DNA from 3 places in the Vibrio diazotrophicus genome. Region 2 is predicted to be linked to each of the others. Evidence: predicted binding sites of a transcription regulator. Region 2 holds the regulator's gene; each other region holds the start of a gene.

Region 1 (3,275 bases), 1.3 Mb from region 2:
CGGACTAACCGCGTTCATTTTATCTGTCAGGCGAGTAAACGTGTGGCGAGAAGAGACAAGATATCGCTTCATGGCATCATTCAGTTCTTTTTGTTTACTGGTTAACAAATATTGTTGATTGCGCAGTATCTTTTCCGGTGACAGCAACTGAAGCTGATGTTTCTGTTTATCGAGATGTTGTTGTGTTTTGTTGATTTGAGCTTGAATCGCACGCTCTAAACGCATGCTGTATTCATCTAACTGTTGCTGCTGGCGTTGTAAACGATTGGCTGGATGCTGTCGGTCTAAACGATGTTGCAGCTGTTTCAACTCCACTTTCTGCTGAGCAAAATAGTGGCGCATAGCGCTGGCTATCTTGTGACGATAGGTTTGAAACGCTTGCTTCTTATGCGTGTTGTCTCTACTGACCAGTTCAGCAGCCGCTGATGGTGTTGGTGCTCGAACATCGGCGACGAAATCGGCAATAGTGACATCAATTTCATGTCCAACTGCACTGATAATCGGGATCTGACTGGCTGCAATAGTACGGGCAACGATTTCGTTGTTAAAGCACCATAAATCTTCCAATGAGCCACCGCCACGACCTACGATCAACACATCGCATTCCGCTCGGGAGTTCGCACACCCAATCGCTTGAGCTATTTGAATCGCAGCCTCTTCTCCCTGAACCAGAGTAGGGTAGATGATCACAGGTAAACTCGGATCTCGGCGTTTAAGTACTTGAAGAATGTCGTGCAGAGCAGCACCGGTTTTCGATGTGATGACACCCACGCATCTTGGATGTTCAGGAAGGCTTTGCTTTAAGGTATGAGCGAACAAGCCTTCAGAAGCCAACTTCATTTTTAGTTGGTCGAATTCCTGTTGTAAGCGGCCATCACCTTCAGGCTGCATACTTTCAATGATGATTTGATAATCACCACGCGGTTCATACAGGGATAATCGTGCTTTCACCAATACTTGCTGACCATTCTTCGGCTTAAAGTTCACAAAGCGATTACTGCCTTTGAACATGGCGCATTTTACTTGGGCACGAGAGTCTTTAAGCGTGAGATACCAGTGACCAGAAACAGGAGCTGAGAAATTGGAAATTTCACCAATTAACCAAACGATGCCCATTTCATTTTCTAGTAATAATCGGACTTCAGCATTAAGACGAGAAACGGTGTAGATGTTTGGATTGGTATTGGAAGGCACTAATTTTTCAACCAGACGTGAGTATGGAAATTAGCGGCAATATAATACATAGCAAGGGGCGGAATGCAAATTAAAATGAAAAAAATGTGTAGCCAAGCGATTGCGTCGGGCGTATAATCCGTCCGCAATATCTAATCCAAATGTAAATTTTCGGGATGGTTAAACATTCTATACGAAAAGGGCATTTGGATTGTTTTTATATTTACCCTCTAAATTGTGAGATATTGCAAATGCTTAGAATTGCCAAAGAAGCGCTGACATTCGACGATGTTCTACTCGTACCAGCACACTCCACCGTTCTCCCAAACACTGCCGATCTACATACGCAGCTAACTAAAAATATTACTCTAAATATTCCAATGATTTCTGCGTCTATGGACACAGTGACAGAGGCTCGTTTAGCTATCGCTCTTGCACAAGAAGGCGGTATTGGCTTTATTCATAAGAATATGTCAATCGAGCAGCAAGCAGCTGAAGTTCGTAAAGTTAAGAAATTCGAAGCTGGTGTTGTTGTTGACCCTGTCACAGTAAACCCAGAAGCGACGATTGCAGATGTTATTGAACTGACAGAAAAGCACGGCTTCGCTGGCTTCCCAGTGGTAACGGATAACAACGAACTTGTTGGTATCATTACTGGCCGTGATGTTCGTTTTGTTACTGATTTAACAAAAGAAGTTGGTTCTGTAATGACACCTAAAGAGCGTCTTGCAGCAGTGAAAGAAGGCGCAACCCGCGCTGAAGTTCAAGAAAAAATGCACGAAGCTCGTGTTGAGAAAGTACTGGTTGTGAACGATGAGTTCCAGCTAACCGGTATGATCACCGCAAAAGATTTCCATAAAGCAGAACGTAAACCAAACGCATGTAAAGATGCTCGTGGTCGCCTACGTGTAGGTGCTGCAGTTGGTGCTGGCGCTGGTAACGAAGAGCGCGTAGCAGCTCTTGTTGAAGCGGGTGTTGACGTTCTACTTATCGACTCTTCACACGGCCACTCTGAAGGTGTTCTAAACCGCATTCGTGAAACTCGCGCAGCTTACCCAGATTTAGACATCATTGGTGGTAACGTAGCGACTGGTGCTGGAGCTAAAGCACTTATCGATGCTGGTGTTAGTGCTGTGAAAGTGGGTATCGGCCCCGGTTCTATCTGTACTACTCGTATCGTAACGGGCGTAGGTGTTCCTCAAATTACAGCAATTTCAGATGCTGCTGCAGTAGCAAATGAATACGGCATTCCAGTTATTGCTGATGGTGGTATCCGTTTCTCTGGTGACATCTGTAAAGCAATCGCGGCTGGCGCATCTTGTGTAATGGTTGGTTCAATGTTCGCTGGTACTGAAGAAGCACCGGGTGAAATCATTCTATACAATGGTCGTTCTTACAAGTCATACCGCGGTATGGGTTCTTTGGGCGCTATGTCTCAAGGTTCTTCAGATCGTTACTTCCAGTCTGATAACGCTGCTGACAAGCTCGTTCCTGAAGGTATCGAAGGCCGTATCGCATACAAAGGTCGTCTGAAAGAGATCGTTCATCAACAGATGGGTGGTTTACGTTCAAGCATGGGTCTAACTGGTTCAGCTACTATTGAAGACATGCGTACTAAAGCAGAATTCGTACGAATTTCTGGTGCTGGTATGGCAGAGTCTCATGTACACGACGTTCAAATCACTAAAGAAGCACCAAACTATCGTATGGGTTAAGAGCCGCGTCTAGATTAATAGACGGTTTAGCTCAATAAACGTTTGATCGTAACGGCGAGTTTCTTAGCGGAATATGTACCTTACGTAAACGTTTGCTTTTTTACTTGATGACTTATAGAGAGGCGAGTAGACTCGCCTCCGATTCTCCATTTAGCTGATAAGATTGCTCAATATGACAAAGAACATTCATGATCAACGAATTCTGATCCTAGACTTCGGTTCTCAATACACTCAACTTGTCGCGCGTCGCGTACGTGAAATCGGTGTTTACTGTGAACTGTGGAGCTGGGACGTAGAAGAAGCGGACATTCGCGAATTCAACCCTGATGGCATTATCCTTTCTGGTGGTCCAGAAAGTGTAACTGAACAAAACTCTCCTCGCGCACC
Region 2 (3,275 bases):
TTGATCGCGTTGAGTTTGTCACTGAAGCGTTGTTGAACCCAATTTCTAAGTAAGTAACGACTGCTGAGAAAAGCGAGCGTTGCCCCTATGGTGCTTGCAAAAGAGACTAACGCAAGGCTAAACCAAAAGCCAAACAAAGCGGCTCCGAGTAGAGTGACAACCGCTGCGCCGGGAATGGAAAAGGCGGTAATAACCACATAAGCAACAAAATATATCAGCGCTGAGTAGAGAAGGTTTTGCTCAATGTAGTGAGAAAGGTTTGCTTGTTGAGCTTTTGCATTCTCAAGAGTTAGATATTGGCTAAATTCAATACCGAGAAAAACAACCACAGCGACTAAAACTAAACCCAGTATCAGTTTACGACTCATTAATTACTCCAAAATAGTCGGCTCATTATTATTAAATGTCCTTCATCTATGGTTAATAAGAAAGGGAAAGTCGATTTTTAATTTCAATCTGGGTTCACTTTTCTTAAATACAGAAAGCTGCTGAAAAACAAAAAGCACTCGTAAAGAGTGCTTTTAAACTTAAGGTAAGTTTTTAACTTAAAGCTTCTGCATTAACTCGTCACGACGAGATTGAGGAATCACCGACCAGTGTTTACCTTCAATTGCACCTTCTAATGCCCAAAGTAACTCTAAACCAACAGTTGTGTTGTGAGTCTCTTGTACCGCTCTGAACGCGGCGAGTGCACCTTTTTGTTGAAGCATATCAACAGAATCGATGCCTGCTTTTTTCAGCATACGCTCTGTAGCCAGACGCATGTTAGGCAGATCTTTAAGGCGATCGGGTTTCGCTTTCGCTTGAGTTTCACGTTCTTGCTTTGCTGCTTCTAAAGCCTGTTTCGCCTCTTCAATAATCTGCTCTGGGGTTTCCCAAGCATTTTCAGGTAAAGCGAAATATTTTGTAACAACAGGGAAACCACGTTTCTTATAAACGTAAGGTTCATATCCTTGTTGCTGGAAATTTTTTGAGGAGTGATCATCTGCGCGAATGTGCAGTCGGTCGTTAACCACTAGAGCGAACATCGCGTCGTCGATGAAAATGCCGAACCCTCCGAACATAGAACGTGATTTCACACATCCTAGCTGCTCAAAAAGCCGCATTGAGTCTTTTAGTACTGGTTTATCCATGCTGTTAGTCTCGGTGTATTAACTAATACGCCACCAAATTCAGGTCCGAGAGAATAGCAAAAAAATACATGAAGTATGTCAATCAATAGTCAACTCATGTATAGATTTTTGCCATCGGCAACCCCGCTACCTACCAGTGATGAATGAACATCGTTTGGTTTAGGCCGGAGGCTTTGCGTCCCATCCTTTCAAATGGTTTGCCCTGTGCGTGACACTAGACTGAAAATAATAATCAAAAACTTGAATTAGCATCACATTTATGTGCGCTAAATGTGATTTTAGTTCAGAAAGTGAACTTTATGTTTACTGTTTTTATTACAATCGAAAAATTTTGCGAGAGACTTCTCGCAAGCCCTAGGAAGTTCTAGGGCTCTATTAAGTGTAACTTATTCTTTTGTGAGATCTTTTACTGTATCGCGTTCTACGATTTCTGGATGCATTTCAAAGATACGGCGTTCGTGTTCTTTGTCTTTAATGCGTTCTAGCAGGATTTCGAAAGCGTTTTTACCCACACGACGTTTCGGTTGGTGGATAGTTGTCAGTGGTGGTGAGAAGTACTCAGCCAATTCAATGTTGTCGTAACCAATGACAGAAATATCGTCAGGTACACGAACACCTTTCTGTTGCAGACGCGACATTAGACCCAGCGCCATGGTGTCGTTAAAACAGAACACTGCGGTTGGCATTTTATCCATTGCGATGATCTTATCGGCTGCTAAAACGGCAGTGTCGCACTCAAAGTTGCCTTCTAGAATCCAGTTATCATTTACTTCTAGATTGGCTTCGCCCATCGCGCGACGGAAACCAGCGATTCGTTCCTGGCAAGCCAGTTTGTTTAAATGGCCGCTGAGGCAAGCGATGTCTTTGTGTCCTCTGTCGATAAGGTACTTAGTTGCTAAGTAGCCACCTAGTTCAGAGTTGTCGATAATCTTGTCGGCTTTAGACGCTTCTGGACCCCAGTCCATAATAACTTTTGGAATGTCAGCATGTGCATTAAGCATTTCTGATAGTTCAGGAGTGAAGTCAGAACACATCACCAGAATACCATCGACACGTTTTTCAGCCAGCATTCGAATGTAGTCTCTTTGCTTCTCGTAAATACCACCCGTGTTACACAGAATTAGCGTATAACCTTGTCGGTAACAGTAGCTTTCTACGCCGTCGATAACTTCAGAGAAGAATAGGTTGGTGGATTGAGTAACCAACATACCGATAGTACGTGTTGTATTGCATTTCAAGCTACGTGCTACCGCACTTGGTGCGTAGTTTAGCTCTTTTACTGCTTCAAGAACTTTCTCTTGAGTTGCTTCTGCTACAAAGCGAGTTTTATTAATAACGTGTGATACGGTTGTGGTTGATACGCCTGCTAAGCGAGCAACGTCTTTAATCGTAGCCATAGATTTGTCCTGTTTTGACTGCTGATTTTAGCTAAATTTTATTAGGTCAAACAAACCCGATTACTGGCCGGATTCAGCAGCGGCGAAGTTGAAAAGCTTCTAGCCTAAAGTCACTAAAACACAAAAACCGCTTTGAAACAGCGGTTTGCGTTTTAAATAATGATTAATCATATTTTTGCTGTTGAGTTTAAACCGCAAACGGTTAGCTCGCAACGACAAATCATAAGCGCAAACTCAACGGTAGTCACAATTCATTGCCTAAAATGAGCTGTCGGCGAGAATCAGTCGCCAGTAAGGTAATGTAAATCAAGTTGTAGAAAAGCAACTAATAATACGGAGATTGAAGAATAAAACCCTAATTTGTCCACACTTGAGCAATGAAGAGAAAATTCTGGCACCCAGCTCAGTAAATGATTACGGATATAGTCTGCTTGAAACTGAAGTGCTTTCTCCATATGCGGCTCTTTTTCCAGTTCATTCGAACGGATAATTAGGTGGCCAAGAAAATCCAACTCGATAGAAAGATGATCATAAGACTCATCTGCCTGTTTCTGTACATGAACGCCATTTTGTTCCATCAGATCCGCAATCGCTTGTGCTGGGGATATATCAACAAGCTTAGATTTATCAAAATAGAGTGAAGCATAGGGTAGTGCAGAATTTTCATCACATTTTGAAAATAGATGATCAAAGCTGTTGGCTATTTGAATTTGAGCATCCTGTTGCTTGAGGAGCCGGTCGAGGA
Region 3 (3,275 bases), 1.2 Mb from region 2:
ACTGCTTTGTTAAGGAGTTTAGGCCTACGTTTAAGCATAAAACGTCCCCCTTTCAGTACTAACTATCACAACAAACCCCAATTATTCATCCAATCAGGGCGCCAAACTATCAAACTTATTTGACGTTTTTATGTATCCGACTCCTACTTGTTTTTATTTGTAGAGTAAGAGCGGATGCACATATCTATTTATGGGTTCCGAAGAAAAAAATCAAGTGTTTATTTTTGAATTGATGCAGGGTTATCGCTTGTCGATTCTTCTTGCTCAGAATCTAAGCTCTCTTCATCGTTTTGCGAATCATCAATAGACTCATCAAGGGTACTTTCATCACTTTCATCCTCTTCCGGTAAATGAATCACCGTGATGTCATCGGTGCCAGATTCGACGCTAACCACTTTCTGTTGCTCTAAATGGCCAATGATACTTTGATAGTAACGACGTATGTTCTCAACATAGTTTCTCGCTTCATCACCACGTGCATAACCATAGATGGTCTTCGAGAAATATTTCTTCTGACGTAACAAAGGTAGTCTGTCTTTTACTTCTGCCCAAGTATCCGGATCACTGCCCTGAAGTTTGGTGAGTCGACGAGCATCCATCATGTGACCGTAACCGACGTTATAGGAAGCAAGGGCAAACCAGATTTTTTCGTGATCAGAAATGGAATCTGGAACTCGCGCCACCATTCTTCGTAGGTACTCGACACCACCTCTAACCGATTGTTCTGGGTCAAGGCGGTTGGAGACATCAACACTTTTCGCAGTTGGTAGCGTCAGCATCATCATGCCACGTACACCGGTTGGCGATTTAGCTCTAGGGTTCCAGTGAGATTCCTGATAAGCCAGTGCCGCAATCAAGCGCCAGTCAAATTCATCCGAATATTTCTGGAATAGTGGTGCCCATTTAGGCAGTCGGTTATCAAGTGCTCGAATAAATGCACGCGTATCTACATAGTCGAAAGTGCCAATGTGACCGATGTACTTTTCTTCTAATGATGCGAGCGATCCTGATTGTTTTAGTTCACCAAAGAACTCAATCATCATGGCATACAGGCTTTCGTCTTGTGAACGACGCATAAACCAAGAGATAGGTTGGTCTTCTGTCACTTCAAAGGCAGACGCGAGGTCAGGATAAATACGTTGAGAAAGTGAAACTTCTACCGAATCTGCCATAGTAAACAGCAATGAACCTTCAGAAACGCTTTTGAGCAGATCGTTGACGTCTGAGTTGGTATCAATATGGAAATCAAAATCAGGGTAATCTTTCTTTAGTCCGTTGAGCGTTGTTTCAAAGTGAGAATCATCAACCACACTGAAAATAGATTGACCGTCATTTTGATCTTCAAGCTCTTGTTGCTTATTGACAAGCTGCTGAATATTACGCGGACGCCATTGGCCTTTTTTATACACCACTTGTTGAGATACGTAGTAGTAAGCAGGGCCGGCGCGGTAGTCTTTCAGGCGTTCTTCCGATTGACTAAGACCTGCAGCGATGATATCGATCTCGCCGTTTTTGAGAGCAGGAAACAGACTTGAGAGGCGATAAGCGGGCTTCATCTCAAGTTTGACATTCAGTTGTGCTGCAAATTCTCTGGCTAATTCATAATCCAACCCAGAAGGGCCATCTGGACCGATGTAGTAAGAGAGTTGGTTGTTTAATGTACCCACACGCAAGATGCCGCGTTCACGGATCTGGTCAAGTTCACTTTTCGGTTCGGAATCTATTTGGCAACCACTTACGAGAAGAGTCATTAAAAATAGAGTGAAGCCACGGCTGAGTGAATGATAAAAAAGCTTTGTCATTAATTTGAGATCTCTTACATCAATTAGTGCCTTTATATCAAAGGCTGCTCGTATGGCAAAGTGATAGCTTGTTACTAAGCTTGTTGTGTCTGAAAATTGTTCAAACAGGGTGAAATTCAAAATTAATGAAAAAAATGACGCAAACGGTTGCTTTTGGTGTTACGTCACAAAAAAAAATCCTCTATAATGCGCTCGCATCAAAGAGATGAAATCGGCATAAGTTCCAATTAATTAGTTTAACATACTGATAATTAGATGAATTTATACCAATTACACCTCAATCAATGGATATAGAGACCTTTGCACATGAGAATTTTGCGTGGTTCCCCAGCTCTTTCTGAGTTTCGTGTCAATAAACTACTCGAGACGTGTCGTGAACAAAACTTACCTGTGACGGGTATCTATGCAGAGTTCATGCACTTTGCTGATCTCAAGGCAGATTTAGACGACAGTGAAATCGAAAAACTTGAGAAGTTATTGACTTACGGTCCAACAATTCAAGAACACGAGCCACAAGGTTTGCTACTTCTTGTTACTCCTCGCCCGGGTACAATTTCTCCTTGGTCTTCTAAGGCAACAGATATCGCTAACAACTGTGGCTTGGCAAATGTTAAGCGACTAGAGCGCGGTACGGCTTACTACATTGAGTCTGAAGGTGAACTTTCAGCTGACCAAATCGCTAGCATCAACGCTTTAATTCATGACCGCATGATGGAAGTGGTTTTTACTGAACAAGAGCAAGCTGCTGCACTATTCAAATCTGCAGAACCAGCGCCTGTTGCTTACGTTGATCTACTTTCAGGTGGCCGTAAAGCGCTTGAAGAAGCAAACGTTACTCTTGGTCTGGCTCTTGCTGAAGATGAGATCGACTACTTACTTGAAAGCTTTGTGACTAAGCTTGAGCGTAACCCAACTGACATCGAATTAATGATGTTTGCACAAGCAAACTCAGAGCACTGTCGCCATAAGATCTTCAATGCAGATTGGACAATCGACGGCGTGAAGCAAGACAAATCGCTGTTCAAGATGATCAAGAACACAATGGAGATGACTCCAGATTACGTTCTGTCTGCTTACAAAGATAACGCTGCGGTAATGGAAGGCTCTGAAGTTGGTCGTTTCTTCCCGAACCCAGAGACTCGTCAATACGGCTACAGCCACGAAAAAGCACACATTCTGATGAAGGTGGAAACACACAACCACCCAACGGCTATTTCTCCATGGCCAGGTGCTTCTACAGGTTCTGGCGGTGAGATCCGTGATGAAGGCGCAACCGGTATCGGCGGTAAACCGAAAGCTGGCTTAGTTGGTTTTACAACCTCTAACCTTCGTATTCCAAACTTTGTACAGCCTTGGGAAACGGATTTTGGTAAGCCAGGTCGTATCGTTAACGCTCTGGATATCATGCTTGAAGGTCCTTTAGGCGGCGCAGCATTTAACAACGAATTTGGTCGTCCTAACCTTTTAGGCTAC

Evidence for each region. The regulator PurR, encoded in region 2, represses purine synthesis genes. The targets are predictions, from matches to a motif close to TNANGNAAACGTTTNCNTNA.
Region 1: the regulator PurR is predicted to act here: its motif matches at 1,283-1,302, upstream of guaB (IMP dehydrogenase).
Region 3: the regulator PurR is predicted to act here: its motif matches at 1,938-1,957, upstream of purL (phosphoribosylformylglycinamidine synthase).

Annotation. Positions count from the first base shown of each region.
Region 1 covers NZ_CP151842.1:730,836-734,110, forward strand. Annotated here, with positions in the region: gene xseA (exodeoxyribonuclease VII large subunit) at 1-1,194, opposite strand, end outside; gene guaB (IMP dehydrogenase) at 1,425-2,888, shown strand; gene guaA (glutamine-hydrolyzing GMP synthase) at 3,061-3,275, shown strand, end outside.
Region 2 covers NZ_CP151842.1:2,029,248-2,032,522, reverse strand. Annotated here, with positions in the region: gene AAGA51_RS09265 (TVP38/TMEM64 family protein) at 1-368, opposite strand, end outside; gene AAGA51_RS09260 (TfoX/Sxy family DNA transformation protein) at 546-1,133, opposite strand; cyclic di-GMP riboswitch class I at 1,247-1,345, opposite strand; gene purR (HTH-type transcriptional repressor PurR) at 1,520-2,530, opposite strand; gene torD (molecular chaperone TorD) at 2,812-3,275, opposite strand, start outside.
Region 3 covers NZ_CP151842.1:807,589-810,863, forward strand. Annotated here, with positions in the region: gene AAGA51_RS03675 (hypothetical protein) at 1-38, opposite strand, end outside; gene mltF (membrane-bound lytic murein transglycosylase MltF) at 219-1,802, opposite strand; gene purL (phosphoribosylformylglycinamidine synthase) at 2,109-3,275, shown strand, end outside.